DNA from 3 places in the Paenibacillus sp. FSL K6-4396 genome. Region 1 is predicted to be linked to each of the others. Evidence: riboswitches for the same ligand, from Rfam matches in the RefSeq annotation. Region 1 holds a riboswitch; each other region holds the start of a gene.
What was found. A riboswitch is a leader RNA that binds a small molecule or an ion and turns the genes downstream of it on or off. The one in region 1 is predicted to bind thiamine pyrophosphate.

Region 1 (6,419 bases):
CCGTTACCATCTGTACGGCTTGAGGTATGATGCCAGACGTATCACAGGTATCTCCACCCAGAGGGACTTCACCCAGCAAACAATTTAAACATGGCGTATCTCCAGGCATAAATGTATAGGTAATACCGTAACTACCTACGCATCCACCATAAATCCAGGGAATACGGTGCTTCTGTGCCATGTCGTTAATGAGTAGTCGGGTATCAAAGTTATCCGTTGCATCCATGATCAAGTCGGTATGCTGAACGAGTTCTTCCAATTCATCTACTCTGACGTCCAAAACTTTCCCTTCCACATGAACCGTGGAATTAATGGCAGATAAACGTTTTTCCGCCGCCATTGCCTTCGGTATCCGCTCAAGCGCGTCCTGTTCTACATATAATTGCTGCCGCTGCAGGTTACTCCACTCCACATAATCACGATCCACAATCGTTAAGTGTCCGACTCCTGAACGAACTAACGTTTCTGCAATTCCTGTTCCGAGTGCGCCAGCACCTACAATTAAAACTCTGCTGCCCTTTAATCTGGCCTGGCCTTCCTTGCCAAGTGGCGCGTACCGTTCCTGTCTGGAATAACGATCGGCCTGCTCGGAAGATGTTATTTGATCTGTCATGTATGAACCATTCCTTCCACCGGACTACTGGCTGCTGCATAACGCTTTACGGGAATCATGCCTGCCTCATATGCCAATCTACCCGCTTCTACCCCCAATCGCATCGCTTTAGCCATGCTCACTGGATCCCCTGATCCGGATACGGCTGTATTTAACAATACGCCATCGGCACCAAGTTCCATCGCATAAGCAGCATCTTTTGGGGAGCGCAATCCTGCATCCACAATTACAGGTACAACGGCTTGCTCAATGATGATCTCAAGGTTATAGGGATTGATAATGCCTCTGCCCGCTCCGATGGGAGAAGCGCCAGGCATTACAGCATGTACGCCAAGCAATTGTAGCCTTTTGGCCAGAATGACATCATCTGAAATATAAGGCAATACCGTGAAGCCATTTTCAAGCAAAATTTCGCAAGCCTTGTACGTTTCAATTGGATCTGGGAGTAACGTCATTCCATCTCCGATGACTTCAACTTTTATCATATCACAAAGTCCTGAAGCCCGCGCAAGCTCGGCAATCCGCACCGCCTCTTCCGCAGTGGAAGCCCCTGCCGTATTCGGAAGAAGTGTGTATTTGTCCAGATCCAACGTATCCAGGAAATGCTTCTGATTACGTTCCTCCAAATTCAGACGACGAACAGCAAAAGTCAAAACTTCCGTTTCAGATGCTTCCACAGCCTGACTTTGCACTTCCAGATCCGAAAACTTGCCTGTTCCGAGCAACAATCTGGACTCAAACGTATATTTACCAATGTTCAACATCATCAACCGCCTCCTACAAAATGTACAATCTCAATTCGATCGCCTTCTCTTAATGCCGTCGTTTCATGATACTCACGGGTTAAAATATGCTTGTTCAGCTCTACAACTACAGTCTTGACTTGCAGATCAAAAGATTTAAGCAGTTTATCCACACGATTCAATCTGTCTTCAATCTCCATCCGTTGACCATTAACGATGATATTCACTGCACCACTCCCTTTCTGTTCAAACGCTCCGGACTCAGCGCCTCAATTCCGAGTTCTTCTGAGCTTTTGCCAGCGAGCAACTCAGCGATAAGCCTGCCTGTTATCGCACTAAGCAAGATACCGTTGCGGTAATGCCCAAAGGCGGCGAACAGCCCGGGTATACTCTTGCAAGAACCTATATAAGGCAATCCATCTGGAGTTGCCGGTCTTACGCCTGCCCACGCTCGTATAAATTGTGCTTCCTTCATCCCAGGCACCCAGTGGGTAGCCGCTGTTAGCAGCTTTTGAACACCCTGTACAGAAACGTTCAAATCCGTTCTGCCTGGCAGACTGGTTGCCCCAAGCCAAACTTCGCCATTGGCTTTGGGAACAATATAGATATCCTCTGCATACACCGTTCTGTCAGGTCTGTACCCTGCATGTTCATCTGAGAACTGAACGGCGGCTATTTCACCTTTCACCGACCACACAGGCAAGCTCAGATTTACATGTCTCATCAACTCTTCACTCTGTAATCCAGCCGCTATAATGACATGTTTGCATTTCATCTCACCGATCGATGTGGTGATCCCCTGCACGCCGTGTTCGTTTGCTTGCACACGTATATCCTGTATGTCCTCCATAACCCGTGCTCCCAATGCTTGAGCGGATTCGGCGTATGCCTTCGTTAGATGGATTGGGAGAATTTCACTCTCGTAAGGTCTGTAATAGGCTCCATACGTATCTCTGTTGAGCCATGATGCCTCCTGTTGCACAACGGAACGATCCCACCATACCTCATCAGTAGAAGCAGACAACGCAGACTTCCGATTGTCCTTATACCTACTTAATTCACTGTATGAACGAAAAGGAGTTAGGAATCCCTGGCGTTGCAGGCCAGTCTCTACCTCACTGAGTGTAGCCATTAGCACCTGTTGTTCGATAAGTAACTGTCTACTCTGCCTGGCGAGCTTAGCCATCAAAGGATGAGCAAAATCCTCACTATCTGCCGCCAGCATTCCAGCCGCCGCGCAAGAAGTGCCTCCTGCAATCGCCGAACGCTCCAGCAACAGCACATCCTGTCCACGGGAAGCAAGCTCATATGCGATGGCACATCCAACAACGCCTCCGCCTACAATAATCGTTTCTGCATGAATCTTATCCGGTCTATCAGTAATGATCTTTTTCATCCTCTCATCTCCTTGATTCAGCGGCTCAGACCTTCTGTAGCAACGATACCCTGCCTTAATAATGCAGCCGCCCGATCCGGGGAAACGCTCGCCCATACATTCGAGATCACAGCAACTCCCTGTGCGCCTGCAGAGCGAATAGCGTGAATGTTTCCCGGTTTGATGCCCCCAATCCCCATGACAGGAATGGAGACACCAGAGCACACTTCAGCCAGAGCATATAATCCTCTTGGTTCAAGATCAGGCTTACTGTTGGTTGAGTAGACATGCCCGAAGAAAAGGTAATCGGCTCCCCGTTCTTCAGCGATTTTTGCCTCATCGATTGAATGAACAGATACACCCAGACGAATTCGCTGGACATTGCTTATAACAGCAGGGTTGTAGTTACGTATAGCCTCTTGCCCCCAATGTACACCGCCATAGATGTCATTCTGTGGTGGCAGTTCTGAACCATTGATAACGATGCGACAAGATGGAACGCCAACACCACGCAGACTTTCAGCCCAACCGATCTTTTGTTGCCATGAGAGTTGTTTCTCTCGTATATGGATGTAGTCCACCCATGGCCAAACGTCCTTTGCAGCTTTTACAAAAGATGCTTGATTCCCTACACCCGTAGATACAACATGCAGTTCAAATGATCCGTGTACACGTTCATGAGAAATTACCGTACTGTTCATCTCCTTCCAGGCGTGAATGCTATGAAAACACAAAAAAGCCACTCCCGTAGGGGAGTGGCTGCGTGTTAATTATAGGACCAGATGACTGACTGAAGCATACAGTTCATTTCGTGTAATAAAGCTATAGACCTTATAGCCTTAACGTTATACACGCAACTGCATGTTTCAATTCGTTAAGCAGACGGTTGAAATCCTTTCGAATTGCCGTTGCTCACGTCATTCACTGAAACGCGCTCGCCACTTCCCTACGCTGGTATGATCCAGATCAGGTGCAAAGGGTCCGGAATCGCATTCTTCCATCTCAGCCGCATCGTGCGGCCCCCCTAGTGTTCATATGAAGTTGTAGCCTATGTTACCATAGACGGATTTTTTTGTCACCGTCATTTCTGTTAAACATGGTCTTGAATCTTCTAGTTTTTCTCAGACCATTCTTCGACATTCCATGTTTTGGTAACCCAACCCTCGTAGAAATCAGGTTCATGAGATACAAGTAACACCGTTCCCTTGAATTCTTGCAAAGCACGCTGCAACTCCGCTTTGGCTGTGACATCGAGATGGTTTGTCGGCTCATCGAATAAAATCCAGTTGCTTTCACGCATCAAAAGTTTGCATAAACGAACCTTGGCTTGTTCTCCACCACTCAGCATGTTAAGCGGACGGGTAATGTGCTCATTTTTCAACCCACAGCGAGCGAGATGACCCCGGACCTCATTCTGGGTCAAATGTGAAAACTCATTCCAGACGTCCTCGATAGGCGTGATATTTCCAGCACGAACTTCCTGCTCAAAATAGGCCGTTTCGAGATAATCTCCCAAAAAGGTCTTTCCACTGAGTGGAGATATTTTACCCAGAATTGTTTTCAGCAGTGTCGATTTACCCACACCATTACAACCTACGATGGCAATTTTCTCACCACGTTCAATTGTCATCGTCATTTTGGGCAGCAAAGGATACGTATATCCAATTTCAAAATCAATGCCCTCAAAGACCGTTTTGCTGCTCGCGCGGGCATCCTTGAATTTGAACGTTGGTTTAGCTGCTTCATCCGGACGATCAATACGTTCAATTCTGTCCAGCTGTTTCTCCCGGCTCTTCGCTCGACCTGAAGTTGAAGCACGTGCCTTGTTCCGCTGAATGAAATCTTCCTGTTTCTTGATGTACTCTTGCTGCTTCTCGTATGCATCAATATGCTGGGCTTTATTCATATCAGCCATCTCGAGGAACTTGTTATAGTTCGCTGCATATCTCGTTAATTTGGCAAATTCCAAATGATAAATGACATTTACGACTTCATTCATGAATTCCGTGTCATGGGAGATTAAGAGGAACGCGTGCGGGTAGTCCTTCAGGTAACGTGACAACCATTCAATGTGTTCTACATCCAGATAGTTGGTCGGCTCATCCAGCAAAAGCGCTGTAGGTTTCTCGAGCAAAAGCTTGGCAAGAAGCACCTTGGTACGTTGTCCACCACTTAGAGCTGCGACATCTCGATCAAGACCAATTGCGGACAAACCAAGACCATTGGCCATCTCTTCCACTTTTACGTCAATCAGATAAAAGTCGCCCTGTTCCAGTTGTTCCTGAATATCGCCCATCTCTTCCAGCAACTGCTCCAGCTTATCTGGATCTGCATCTGCCATCTGGTCCGTAATATTCATCATTTCTTTTTCCAATTCAAGCAACGGAAGGAATGCATCCTTAAGGACGTCACGAATGGTTTTGCCTGGCGTAAGCTTCGTGTGCTGATCCAGATATCCATAACGGACCTTAGGTGTCCATTCCACTTTTCCACTATCTTTAAGCAATTTACCGGTAAGGATGTTCATTAATGTTGATTTACCCACACCATTGGCACCAACAAGTCCTACGCGCTCTCCGGCAAGTAAACGAAACGATACATTTTTAAATAACGTGCGATCTCCAAAATTGTGACTTACGTTCTCTACTGACAATAAACTCATAAGATGAGGTTGCTCCTATCTATTAGACATTACTTTTGTTATTGTTCCGAAACCCTATTCTAGCACAGGTCCCGTCTTTTCTGAAAGTAATGTAAACAGTTCAGGAACCTCTTACATGATTTTGTCATGCAGGCTACCCTAACGATTAGAGCATTTATATTCGAAATAGCCTTGTGCAGCTGCTTGTCTTGCGTCTGTAAACACTTCTTCAGCACGGTAACCATTACCACATGTGGAGGGATAGTAGTACTTGATACCTGTTAAAGGATCTACCCCACCTACGATGGCCGTTTTCTTCACAAGTCTGCCTCCACCAATTGCGTAATTGTTGATCTTCTGGTCACCCACACCTATACCTTGGACAAAGGCCATAATGCCTGTATCGTTAATGGAGTTGTACCAATCCTCCTGCGCAATCAGGGGCATCGTAAACGTATAGGAAATACCGTTCTTTCTGGCAAACTCATTATGGCGGTTAATCACATCAGCCAGATCATCCTGAACAGTAGTCACAATCCGGCTTTGTCTAACTTGCTCAAATACGCTGGTATTCTGAAGTAAAGGAATCTGTGTGGTTGAAGCCAGTTCTTTTTGGAATCCCTCAATCCATTTCCCTGCGCTTGCGTCATAGGCATATACGTAGTCGTCCAGTGTAAAGTTAATACTGTTACCATCAGAATCTGAATATGTATAAGGTTTCTTGGGACTCCACACTTGCCTGAAAGAATCTTCACGGTGACCCGTCATCTCTGTTTCTGTGGACAACATATAATATCCATCATAATCCAGAATAACCACGGCAGGAATGTAATTAAACATGTTTCGAATAGCTGCGGGATCATCCCGAATCCCCATATTCAAAGCCATCGTCTGCGTAAATGTCAACAAGGCAAGCTCCTTGTCCGCTTTAACAAACTTGGTTGAATCATAACCTGCTTCATCATTTTGTTTCTCATTCTGATGCATGACTGCACCTGCATCCATGACTGCAGTTTGAAGTGCAGATCTGTATCGTTGGCCAAGATA
Region 2 (6,419 bases), 3.1 Mb from region 1:
CAAATCCCTGAATAGGACGCCTCAGATTCGTTAGCGCTCGCTGCATGCTCTACTCCAAGCACATTAAGGAGCTAGCTCCCGGAAGGTTTGAAGATATGCGCTAATGTTCATACCAAATTCATACCAACAAGCCACCAAAACGCATATCAAGCTGCTCTGATGCACATCAAATCACTTTGGCTTGTTAAAAATTCTGATTCTCAGATGCTTGCTTCAGGGCAATTCCATTTCGCAAAACTTCCTGCATCCGATCCTAACGTTTCTTGCTAACTTTGCTTTTGATGACATTGCTTTCATTCCCTTGCGTTCAGTCACTTTTCCTTTATTCACGTTGCTCTCCTTTATTTACTCTCCTTGCAGATTAATAAAAGCATCCTCGGCTTTCACCGATTCAGGAATCAGATCCTGTTCAACGAGCCAAGCACGTACATTCTCCCATGATTCCATTTCCTGCCGACCAAACGGTTGGCCTTCTTCATTCATAAGTGGCAGTAGAATAGTAAGGCTTTTGGTTTCGACATCCGGGTCAAGCGGAGACGTTTGATTCTCATGAGCGAGCAGAATATTCAAGGCTTCTTCTGGATGCTCAGTCACATATTTTTGTCCTTCCTGGACCGCTTTGACGAACCGGGTAAGCTGTTCTTTTTTTGCTTGAATGCCAGCTTCACTCGCAGTCAGGACCAGTTCATAATAATCAGGTACGCCATAATCGACGGGGTTAATTGATTTCATGGAGTGTCCTTCTTTCTCCAAAATCAATTGTTCATGGTTAATAAAACCACCCATAATCGCATCCGCCTGTCCGGAAGCCAGTGAAGGAATCAGATCGAATCCAACGTCGACCAGATTCATGTTATCTGGGTTGCCACCATCGTGGCTGATCATCGTACGAACCATCGCTTCATACAGCGGAATTGAAGAATACCCGACAGTTTTTCCGTCAAGATCTTTGGGTGAACTCACGTTGCCATTGGCTTCGGTCAATAGATGAACAAGCGGGTGCCGAACAACAGCAGCAATAGATCGTACAGGAATGGTCTCGCCACGCGCGAGCAAGATTTGGGGCTGGTAGCTTAAGGCCAGATCAATTTTACCGGCAGCAACAAGTTTGAGTGAATCATTGGTATCCGCAGGCATCTGAATTTCGACATCCAGACCTTGGTCTGCGAAGTACCCTTTTTCCTGAGCCACATAGATGAAGGAGTGTACTGCATTCGGGTACCAGTCGAGCATGATGGACAGTTTATCTTTGGCGTCTGATGCTGGTTCGGTTGCAGACTTGTCTGTTTGTTGTGCATTGGTTGCAGAGTCTGTTGTTGGCGTGTTACTGCTGGTATTCGTGGTGCTGCATCCACTGACTATCAGCAAAAGGCTAATGAGCATGATGGGAAGCAGGGAGTGTATGCCTTTATTATTCATAATGGAAGTTCCTCATTTCATTGTTTAAGGTTTGTAGGAGAAGAACAGCAGGATGTTAACGGACAACGTGATGATTGAAACATAACTGATGATATGTGAAAAAAGTGTTTGGAAATCATACTTCCTATCATTAAATCGGATTCACTCTCCAAGATTATCCGTTCTTTCTTTTGCCTCCATGACGGCGTGTGTTAAACCGTTTCTCCAGCCAGGCAATCAATATAAACAAAACGATCCCAAGCAGGGATAACAGCACAATAGCGGCAAACATCGCGTCCGTGTTCATGTTGCTGGACATACGGCGGCTGAAGTATCCGAGACCTTTGCTGCCACCGAGCCATTCGCCAATCGTTGCACCAACCACGCAGTACACCACAGACATCTTTAGCCCCGAGAAAAAAGAGGGAAGGGCAAGTGGAACCTGGAGTTTGCAAAAAATATCCCACTTGCTGGCGCCCATGGTGAGCAGCAGTTCACGCTGTTCTGGATCGCCTTGGCGAAGTCCATCGTAGGTGCTGACCACAATGGGGAAGAAGGCGATCAGGAACACCACGGCGACTTTGCTCCACAAGGTATAACCAAACCACAGGATGAATACAGGGGACAGGGCAATCAGTGGTATGGTTTGACTGATCACGATGAAGGGATACAAGGCCTTTTCAATCGATCGGTTCATATGCATTCCTGTCGCTAGCGTAATTCCAGTCACTATGGACAAGCCAAAACCAACAATAACCTCCATCAAGGTAGCAGGCAGATGTGTAGCCAGCAGGAGGTAGCGATGCTCATACAGGGAGCTGGCAATCGCCGTTGGGGCTGGAATGATGAAGGAGGGCACCCATCCCATACGCACAATCCACTCCCAGAAGACAAGCAACAAGAGCAGGAGCCAAAGAAACAGACCATAACGGGCAAGCCAACGCCTTACGCTATCCTTCATGCAGTCTCCCAAGTTACCTTCTCGCATGCAATTGTTCCTCCAGTCGTCGTCTCATCTGAACGAGCGCCGGTTCATAGATCATGTCCGAATGTCTTGGACGTGGCAAAGGTACCGTCAAATCCTGTAGCTGTTGGCCTTGGCGCCCCGGAGTTAACAGGATAATCCGATCACTGAGCAGCAGCGCCTCTTCAATGTCATGCGTAATGAACAACACGGTTTTGCCAAAGCCCTCCCACAGTTCCAACAACCAGCGATGCATCTCCCGTTTGGTTAAGGCATCGAGTGCGCCGAATGGTTCATCCAGCAGCATGAGTTGGCCACCTGTCAGCAAAGTACGAAGCAGCGCGACACGCTGGCGCATGCCACCCGATAGCTCGTCTGGGTAAGCATGCGCGTAGCCGGATAGGCCAAATCTGTCGAGCCCAGCCAGAATGTCCGCGCGAATTCTCCCCTTATCCTGCCGCTCTGGAGCAAGTTCAGCGGGGAGCATGCAATTCTCCATGACGGTTCGCCAGGATAACAGGAGGTCCTTTTGTGGCATATAGGCCACCTGCCCCAGTCGCTTTCCTTCAGGGACCCAAGGAATTTCTATGGTTCCATGGGTTGGCTCAAGCAGGCCTGCCAGCAGCTTGAAAAGGGTGCTTTTACCGGAGCCGCTGGAGCCGATAAGCGAGACGAATTCGCCGTTGGCTACACGCATCGACACATTGGAGAGCACGGGGGAATCCCTTTTTTCCGGGAAAGCGTAGCTCATGTTGTGAATGGTTATGTTATTATCCATCTCGTTTTGTCCCCCCTTGTTATTCCAAATTCAACTTCAAACTACGGGATCTTTAATTACACCTTCTGATCTGCCCGCAGAACGCGAAAAAGACCCACCCATTTCCGGAGAAATGAGTGGGTCTGTAAGTTCAATTCACATTAAATTTCATCATCAACATGAAAAAATCCGCTTACTGAAAGGCCGCTCCACTTCCCTCCGCTGGTATGATCCAGATCAGGTTCAAAGGGTCCGAATCATTCGATTCGTCTCAGCCGTAAGGCTCCCCTAGTGCAATGTTCAAGATATGCAGTTGTGTGTTCAGCATATATCACATGCAAGTGGAATGTAAAGGGGGCGCTCGGAAAGAATGTGAGTACTGATCTTGGCTTTCCGCGGATTCATAATACGCTTCGTTTATTTAATCAGATAGATACGGTACAATATCTATTAAATTTCTATATGCTGCTTTCGGGATGTATTAAATGGAAAGGGGAGTGTATATGAAAACGATTGGCCTTATTGGTGGAATGAGCTGGGAGTCATCGTTAGAGTATTATCGAATTATTAATGAAGAAGTGAAAAATAAATTGGGAGGATTGCATTCAGCCAAATGCATCTTATATAGCGTGGATTTTGAAGAAATCGAGCGTTATCAGGCTGAAGGTAATTGGGAAAGTGCTGGTGAATTATTAGGGAATGCTGCTCAGTCTCTGGAAAAGGCAGGAGCAGAAATGATTGTAATTTGTACAAATACGATGCATAAAGTGATTAAACATATTGAAGAAAAAGTGCGTTTACCCATTGTACATATTGCTGATTCAACAGCAAATCAAATTCATAAGTCCAAAATAAGTACGGTTGGTTTACTTGGCACTAAATATACGATGGAACAAGACTTTTATAAAAAACGAATTGAATTGAATGGTATTAAGGTTTTGATACCGAATGAAGAGGATAGAAAAGTTATCAATAAAATAATATATGAGGAATTATGTTTAGGGAAAATTGAGCCCTTATCAAGGGATTATTATAAAAAGGTGATCCAAAGGCTAGTTGATGATGGAGCTGAGGGGATCATATTAGGTTGCACCGAAATTGGATTATTAGTAAAAGTAGAGGATTCAGAAGTTCCATTATTTGATACAACACGTATTCATGCGATTGAATCTGTTCATTTGGCACTAGCCAAATCATTTTGACACAACCAGATAAACCAGTTCTCTGATTTACCTTGGCTCATGAACCCGATATAATAGGGATGGCCCGTATAGGCCGGATCACAAAATGCAGGTGGGATTGTTCTCCCTCCTAGGCAGAATGGGGACCCGAGTTGAAAACGTTCAAAAAAGTATATATTGAGATCACGAGTATCTGCAATCTGGCTTGCAGCTTCTGTCCACAGACGCAGCGTGCCAAAGGATTCATTGACCCTGAAGTCTTCAACAATATACTGGAACAAGTTAAACCACACACCAATCATATTTATCTACATGTCAAAGGTGAACCCTTGTTGCATCCCAAAATAGATCTGTTGCTCGATTCCGCACATGAGAAGGGACTCAAGGTGAACATTACAACGAATGGTACACTATTGCCCAAGACTCAGCATAAATTGCTTGGCAAACCGGCGCTGCGGCAGATGAATTTCTCCCTGCACAGCTTCGATGGGCATGAAGGTTCGACCGACCGTGACGGATACCTGAGCAACATTCTGTCTTTTGTTCACGAAGCGGTGAAGCACAATGTCATCATCTCATTCCGGTTGTGGAATCTGACGCAGGATAACTTCACAAATGCTCAGATGAATCGAAATCGGGAGACCCTTGAAGTATTGGAACGTGAGTTCAATCTGGACTTCCGAATTGAGGAAAAAGTAGTTCCAGGCAGCGGGGTCAAAATTGCCCCGAATGTATACCTGAATCAGGACCATGAGTTCCAGTGGCCGAGTCTGGATGCACCTGAAGATGACGGCAAAGGCTTCTGCCATGCATTGCGTGGTCAGGCAGCTGTGCTTGTAGATGGAACGGTGGTTCCATGCTGTCTTGATGGTGAGGGTGTCATTAACCTTGGTAATGTGCACGAGAAGTCATTCTCGGAGATTATTGAGGGTGAGCGAGCGAACAATCTGGTATATGGCTTCTCCAGGCGCGAAGCTGTGGAAGAGTTGTGTCGAAAGTGCGGTTATCGTCAGAGATTCGGAGCCTGATATCTTATATCAGCAAGCCGGAAGCCATTCAAGATCACACATTTGGAGACAAATGTAGTGGTCTTTCTTTGTTATCGGGGATTCAAGTGAGGGTGCATACGTTACAAATGAGCATACCAGAGGTTGATATGAGCATATTGCTTGAGAGACCTGGCATGCAAAAAACGAGGATATGACAGGGATTGTGCGATGTCATAATATATCTGATCTAATGATTATTCTAGTTACCTTCCTTATTTGGTAGGATTAGGTTGTGGGTCGGACAGAGGTGCACCTCTGACGATCTTCCAGGACAAGCTCAGGCTTGTACACTATCAAATAACGAGAGAATAAGGGAGGAATAAAGTTATGAAAAAAATGTTGACGTTGTTGCTGTCCGCTGGTTTGGTTGCTTCTATATTTGGTGCCGTTCCGGCTGCGGCTGCACCTACCGTTGTAAATTCAACCATTGTGGTTCCAAAGGGCACGACCTATGACGGCCAAGGTAAAACATTTGTAGCCAATCCTTCCACACTGGGCGACGGATCTCAAGCAGAAAATCAGAAGCCAGTCTTTCGTCTGGAGGCAGGGGCCACGCTCAAAAACGTAAACATTGGATCACCAGCTGCTGATGGTGTTCATTGTTATGGCAACTGTAATATATCGAATGTGGTCTGGCAGGACGTGGGCGAGGATGCACTGACATTGAAGTCTGCCGGAACGGTTAACATTACCGGTGGGGCAGCTTATAAGGCTTATGATAAAGTGTTCCAGATGAATGCAGCTGGAACAATTAACATCAAAAATTTCCGTGCAGATGATATTGGCAAACTGGTTCGCCAAAATGGTGGAACTTCCTTCGCAGTTAACATGACGCTGGATAACTCCAACATTTCTAATGTAAAAGATTCGATTATGCGTACAGACAGCAGCACATCACAAGGGAAAATTACGAATACCCGTTATTCCAAAGTACCAACGTTGTTCAAGGGGTTTGCTTCAGGGAAAACGAGCCAGTCAGGGAACACGCAATATTAAGAACAAGGATACCTTGGAATACGCATTGAAGGCTTGTAACGGATAAGGTAGCTATTTCACATCGTGAAGTATGT
Region 3 (6,419 bases), 3.4 Mb from region 1:
CGCGAGCTTGTTGTCCTATGAGTGCAAAAAAAAAGCCCCTGAGGGCTCTGGAAAAAATTCAATGATTAAAATTTGGTTATTGTCCATTATTCGTGTTCTGCACATCGTCACTGCTTGTTTTCGTTACATGACTGAGGAAAGTTGAGACACGACGCAGATATTCCTTTGGATGCTCCCGGAAGATCAACTCATGATGCGCATCCTGGACAATCCATACATCGGAGTACGGATTGGTCTGGTTGGCGGCGAGTTGCTCCGCAATTGGATAAGGTGCCTTCTCGTCCTCTGTACCATGGATGAAGAAAATCGGGAACGGATACTCTTCCTTTTTCACTTCCTGGTATGGAATCTGTTGTAATCCGGTACCATTCAGAACAGGGAACAACAGCTTCATGATCTCCAGTGTAGGCTGACGTGGCAGATCGATCTGGTTGTGAATGTTGTGGTACAGTGTATCTGGCTCCAGCAGGAACGCACTGTCCAGTATCATTGCATCCACTTCCTTCGTAATCAGTCCGGTTTGTAACGCTGTACCGGCACCCATCGAGAAGCCCCAGACAACCAGTTCCTGCGCACCACGTTGCTTGGCGAACTGGATCGCACCGAGCAATTGCTGTGACTCAGCTTTGCCACCTGTGGCTACAGCTTTGTTCACCTGTGAGGCGAAGCCATAATCGAACATGACCACGTTGAACCCAAGTTGATGAGCATAGTGTGCCAGGTCATACATGGGAACCCATGTTTCTTCACGATTGGCACCATAGCCGTGACTGAAAATAATCGTTTTGCTTGCAGCATTGTCAGCAGGTATATACCATCCCTGCATCGTCCGGCTGCCATCTGCTGCCGGGAACGTGATGTCTTCGTACTTCATGTTCTTGGCTTGCATCGGATTGGAGAAGACCGGCGCTACAGTAGGATTGGATAATACCCATGCGATATAACCATGCAGTGCAATAAAACAAAACAGTAGAAAAAATACAACGGAGAGCAGCAGCGCTACGATAATATGTTTGAACCGAATCAGCCTCGGTGATAAGGAAGAGGGCAGATCGGACACTTTTGTTTGCAGCGGGGCTTCGCTCTGGGATGTTGGATACATGAATGCCCCTCCTTTGAAGTTCAGTTGAAGATAACAACGACATGAAAAGAGAATTGCGTCGATTTCAGAGCCTGCTTCAGAGCGATATCTTAATGTAATATATCTTTATCGTATGTTCCAATATAGTCAAAGTCAATTGATTGAGGGCATTTGTTACGCAATTGTTATATAGTTCTTAAGATATATGGGTAACATTACCTTAGTGTGTAAATTACAGGGGATTAAGTCTTATAAAAAGGAAAAATTTACACGTTGGCCTATTTTAATTTTGGCTCTTTTTGGTTTACAGATGAGACCGTTTCTCATATAATTTATGTAACCAAGTTTCATGTGATGAAACATGAGGAGGGCATTATGCCATGGAAGATCGCAAGTTAACCGTCCGGGCTGTGGAACGGGCGCTGGATATATTATTATGTTTTACCACACGCAGTGATCTGGGACTCACCGAAATTGCCAGCCAGATTGGCCTGCACAAAAGTACAGTGCACCGTTTGATGGCTACGCTGGAGGATCGAGGGTTCGTGATCCGCGATGCAGCAACAGAGAAGTACCGACTTGGCATCCGAATCTGGGAGCTGTCAGCTCATATGTCCCGCAGTGATGATCCCGCTATTCTGCTGCTGCCTGCGATGGAGCGACTGAGAGATCGATTGGGGGAGACGGTAAGTCTGTACTTGCGTGATGGGAGTGAAAGGATACGGATTCAAGCTGTGCAAAGTGATCAGGCGATCCGCCGAGTCGCTCCAGTGGGTGTTAGACTCCCGCTGTCTGTGGGCGCTTCCAGCAAAGTTTTGATGGCGTTTGCCACGGACGAGGATCGTGAAGAACTGATGAACGGGCCGGAATGGCCGGTGTTTATTGATCCCGCGGTGTATTTGGCGCAAATGGGAGATATCCGGGATAACGGATATGCGACGAGTTATGAGGAGCGTGAGCCGGGAGCTGCCGCGGTATCTGTACCGATTATGGATCGCCGAGGCAATATTGCAGCTGCTCTCTCGGTCTCAGGGCCTGTCAGCCGACTTTCGCAGGAGACATTGCATGAATACGCACCTGTGTTGAAGGATGCTGCTACGCAGATGGGGCTCATGTTATCCTGATGCTGATGTAAGTTTTTTTCCAAATTGAGTTGGTGTTCTGGAATATAAAGGTTGTTTTTGTGTTCCGGTTGCGCTACTCTGTAATGGACGGCCCATCGGGGTCAGCTTCATTGAATATGAACGGCGGCATGTGTGTGCCGCAACTTGTTAACGTTACTGGGGGAGTCCGAACTGTCCGGACTGAGACGGAATCGCATGAGATTCCGGACCCTTTGCACCTGATCTGGATCATACCAGCGTAGGGAAGTAATCGGCGATATGACCACAACCACCACATGATGTGACCCTTGTAGGGCTCCGTTTAGGAGCCGCATGAAGGTGCATTATTGGTGATGGACATAAAAGTCGGTTCCTTCGGGGACCGGCTTTTTTATATACAGTGAACGGGCGATATAGCACGTACTCCATCGACTTCTTTTTCAATAACCTGCGAAAGTGGGCTTGGATGATGAGAGAGAAGTCACCATAGATCCATGATCTGTGGTAACCTCCGTTCTGTTGTTAACTGTACATGAATAATGTCTCCCTCTGGTCTGGTGTATGATCGCTCTTTCTTCTCTGCGCTCTGTATGATTTGGGACAGGTACGTAAGCGAGCTAATGACGATACCAACCAAACAAGCGATGAACACTGAGGAGGAGACAATCGAACATGAGTACAGGAAATCAAACGGGACAACAAGCGATGGAACAGGAACATAACGGTCAGCAGGTGGAAAAAGAAACAGGAGCGGCCGGACGGGTTCAGCCCTTTCCGGGCAGCCGCAAAGTCTACATTCAGGGCTCACGGTCGGACATTGCTGTACCGGAGCGTGAGATAGCCCTTCATGACACGAATACTCCCCAAGGGGTGGAGCATAACGAACCGCTGCGTGTCTACGATACGAGCGGCCCCATGACCGATCCCGCATTTCATGCGGATATCCGTGCAGGTCTGCCAGCCCTGCGCACCCGTTGGATCACAGAGCGCGGCGATGTTGAAGCTTATCGGGGCCGTACGGTTAAACCGGAGGATAACGGACTGAAGCCCGGAGGGAAGAGAGCCGGCGCCGAAGAGTACCCCGGATTACGTGGCAAACCGCTGCGGGCACAGCCAGGACGCTGTGTGACCCAGATGCACTACGCGAGACAGGGAGTCATTACGGCAGAGATGGAATTCGCCGCCATTCGTGAGGGCGTGGAACCGGAATTTGTACGTCAGGAGCTGGCGAGTGGACGGGCCATTCTGCCATCCAACATCAATCACCCGGAGAGTGAGCCGATGTTGATCGGTCGTCATTTTCACGTGAAGATCAATGCCAACATAGGGAACTCTGCCGTATCCTCTTCCATCGAGGAAGAGGTGGAGAAGATGACTTGGGCAGTACGCTGGGGATCGGATACCGTGATGGATCTGTCCACAGGCAAAAACATTCATACGACCCGGGAATGGATCATTCGTAATTCTCCTGTGCCGATTGGTACGGTACCGCTGTATCAAGCGCTGGAGAAGGTGAATGGCGAAGCGGAGGCGCTGACCTGGGAGTTGTACCGTGACACACTCATAGAGCAGGCAGAGCAAGGCGTGGACTACTTTACGATTCATGCAGGTGTACTGCTGCGTTATATCCCGATGACGGCCAAACGGATGACAGGCATTGTGTCCCGGGGCGGGTCCATTATGGCAGCATGGTGTCTGGCGCATCATCAGGAGAATTTTTTGTACACTCATTTTGAAGAAATCTGCGAGATTATGAAAAGGTATGATGTGGCGTTTTCGCTGGGAGATGGACTTCGTCCAGGCAGTATCTACGATGCCAATGACGAAGCTCAGATGGCAGAACTGGCTACGCTCGGGGAACTGACGCAGATCGCATGGAAGCATGATGTGCAGGTGATGATCGAAGGCCCGGGTCATGTGCCGATGCACAAGATCAAAGAGAATGTGGACTTGCAGATGGAGATATGTAAAGAAGCACCGTTCTACACACTTGGGCCGCTAACAACTGACATTGCGCCAGGATATGATCACATCACGTCTGCCATTGGGGCAGCCATGATTGGCTGGTTTGGCACGTCGATGCTCTGTTATGTTACGCCAAAAGAACATTTGGGCCTGCCCAACAAGGATGATGTGCGCGAAGGGGTTATTGCCTACAAGATCGCAGCTCATGCCGCCGATCTGGCGAAAGGCCATCCACGTGCTCAACGCCGCGATGACGCATTGTCCAAAGCGCGGTTCGAGTTCCGTTGGCGTGACCAGTTCAACCTGTCACTGGACCCTGAACGTGCGCTGTCCTACCATGATGAGACGCTGCCAGCAGAAGGGGCCAAAGAAGCTCATTTCTGCTCCATGTGCGGACCGAAGTTCTGTAGCATGCGCATTACGCAGGACATTCGTGCCTTTGCCGCAGACAAAGGATTGTCCGATAATGAGGCTGTAGAAGCGGGCATGCAAGAAAAGGCCGAGGAATATCGGACACGCTCCTAGGCGTCGGTACAGCGCAAGCTGGGCAGTCTGAAATAGAGATAAAGCCGTTTCTCTCTGTCATTGCAGAGAAGAACGGCTTTTTTGGTGCTATGTCATGTATGTATTCTTAACTTACTCAGCCTTTATCAGAATTAGCTTTGTGACTGCATGTGGCCCATATCTTATACAGAATTCCTGCGATAACGAATAAAAGAGCATCACTGAGTCTTGGTGCTCCTCCGTATAGAAATGCGGAACAGGAAAAACCTACTATAAACAGTAAAACAATATAGAGGAATCGCATATTAGTTCACCTCGTTAAATTACTGTCGAGCCAGGCCCAAATTCTTCTCCAAATACGTTGCGAGCAATGCTAGCGGGCTATGGATTGGAATACCGCGATCTATTGCAACCTGTGCAGCGGCGGGAGCCATAGACAGTTGGGCTGCCACTACCGTTTTACCCGGATACTGCTCAGCAATCTGCTGTAATCCTTCACGTACTGCTTCGAGATATCCTTGCTGATCTCCACGCATAATCAATTCAAATGTCCCAGGGATGCATACCGCTTCCGTCTGAGATGTCTTGGCAACGTGTAGTTGCCCATTCTCATTCTCTGGCTGTAATGCCTGATTCAACCGTGCCATCGTGCCTTCAACGGTTGCAGGGTTGGTGAATGCGATTATGTAATCTCCTGTTACTCGCCGCATCTCCTGCAATAACGGATCATCTATGCCGATCACAGGCACAGGGACCTGTGTGGCTTCCTGCTCCAGTACTGTCGCAAACAGGGTACACGTGACCAGAATGGCATCGGCATGACACTTAGCGATCCATTGGAGCGTCTGGGCTACCTTCTCGTGAATGACGACCTCGGAAAAGTCAGCGTCATGTTTAAGGCGGTCCAGACCTGGATCGACGTAATGGACTAATTCAACTTCATAAGGAGCAAGCGTCTCTTCAATTAAGGCAATGTTGGAATAATGAGCGTGAAAACAACCAATGGTGATCATGTGCTAAGTCCCCTTTTACAGTTCGTATATGTCATGGATCTCGTAGATATTTAAAACCATTATAGAAACATGAATGAGGACTGTACAGTTGTTTATTGCTCAACGCCAATAACCGCCCTTCCGCCAAGCTGCGGAAAGACGGTTGATAAGCGGACTCGAATAGGGTCCGGTGTCCATTTTTATCTAAGGGAAGGAGAAGCATTTTTCTTCGCCATTTTTTGCTGTAGAATTTCATGAAAGGATAGACCTTGAGTGTTCTCATTCTCCTTTTTAGGAGCAGTGGTCGCCGTGTTGCGCGGATATTGGTGATGGTACGGGATCATTTGCTGAATAGGCATGCGGATCATCTTGGTTCCTCCTTTGATGCGTTTTTTCGAATTATGTATTTCGACTGGTTACCATGCCAGGTGCGCATATAGGTACATGTGACTTGTTAGACGAAATAGAAGAGTTTAAAGCGTAATTCCAATTGGATTGTAGTGATTTTACCCGGTTTTAAGGAGATGTAAACGTTTTTAGGGAAATTCAGGAGTAAAGGACCTGATATGAGAGGGTGTACATGGGAAGATCGAATCGGTTGTTATGCGAATAGTCCCAATTTTAAGGAAGTCAATGGTACCCGCATATGAGGCATATTATCTGGTTAAATGATGCAAAGCATGCTAACTAACTTGGTACCATGGTCGGGTTGTTTAGGGAGTAATGTAGTTCCGGATATAACAAAAAAGCTGCCGAGTGTACTCGACAGCTTGC

Region 2: it holds a riboswitch for thiamine pyrophosphate, as region 1 does, so the genes downstream of both, MHB85_RS04405 (ABC transporter ATP-binding protein) here and MHB85_RS17660 (thiamine phosphate synthase) in region 1, are expected to answer to the same signal.
Region 3: it holds a riboswitch for thiamine pyrophosphate, as region 1 does, so the genes downstream of both, thiC (phosphomethylpyrimidine synthase ThiC) here and MHB85_RS17660 (thiamine phosphate synthase) in region 1, are expected to answer to the same signal.

The regions. Positions count from the first base shown of each region.
Region 1 is NZ_JBBOCR010000001.1:4,082,160-4,088,578, forward strand. Features, by position in the region: gene MHB85_RS17640 (ThiF family adenylyltransferase) at 1-613, opposite strand, end outside; gene MHB85_RS17645 (thiazole synthase) at 610-1,377, opposite strand; gene thiS (sulfur carrier protein ThiS) at 1,380-1,583, opposite strand; gene thiO (glycine oxidase ThiO) at 1,580-2,752, opposite strand; gene MHB85_RS17660 (thiamine phosphate synthase) at 2,770-3,465, opposite strand; TPP riboswitch at 3,658-3,767, opposite strand; gene MHB85_RS17665 (ABC-F family ATP-binding cassette domain-containing protein) at 3,843-5,393, opposite strand; gene MHB85_RS17670 (hypothetical protein) at 5,532-6,419, opposite strand, start outside.
Region 2 is NZ_JBBOCR010000001.1:974,938-981,356, forward strand. Features, by position in the region: gene MHB85_RS04395 (ABC transporter substrate-binding protein) at 346-1,419, opposite strand; gene MHB85_RS04400 (ABC transporter permease) at 1,574-2,386, opposite strand; gene MHB85_RS04405 (ABC transporter ATP-binding protein) at 2,373-3,140, opposite strand; TPP riboswitch at 3,317-3,419, opposite strand; gene MHB85_RS04410 (aspartate/glutamate racemase family protein) at 3,623-4,321, shown strand; gene MHB85_RS04415 (radical SAM/SPASM domain-containing protein) at 4,453-5,328, shown strand; gene MHB85_RS04420 (pectate lyase) at 5,677-6,345, shown strand.
Region 3 is NZ_JBBOCR010000001.1:712,290-718,708, forward strand. Features, by position in the region: gene MHB85_RS03350 (alpha/beta hydrolase) at 77-1,102, opposite strand; gene MHB85_RS03355 (IclR family transcriptional regulator) at 1,462-2,205, shown strand; TPP riboswitch at 2,354-2,467, shown strand; gene thiC (phosphomethylpyrimidine synthase ThiC) at 2,890-4,674, shown strand; gene MHB85_RS03365 (hypothetical protein) at 4,977-5,666, opposite strand; gene MHB85_RS03370 (hypothetical protein) at 5,846-6,013, opposite strand.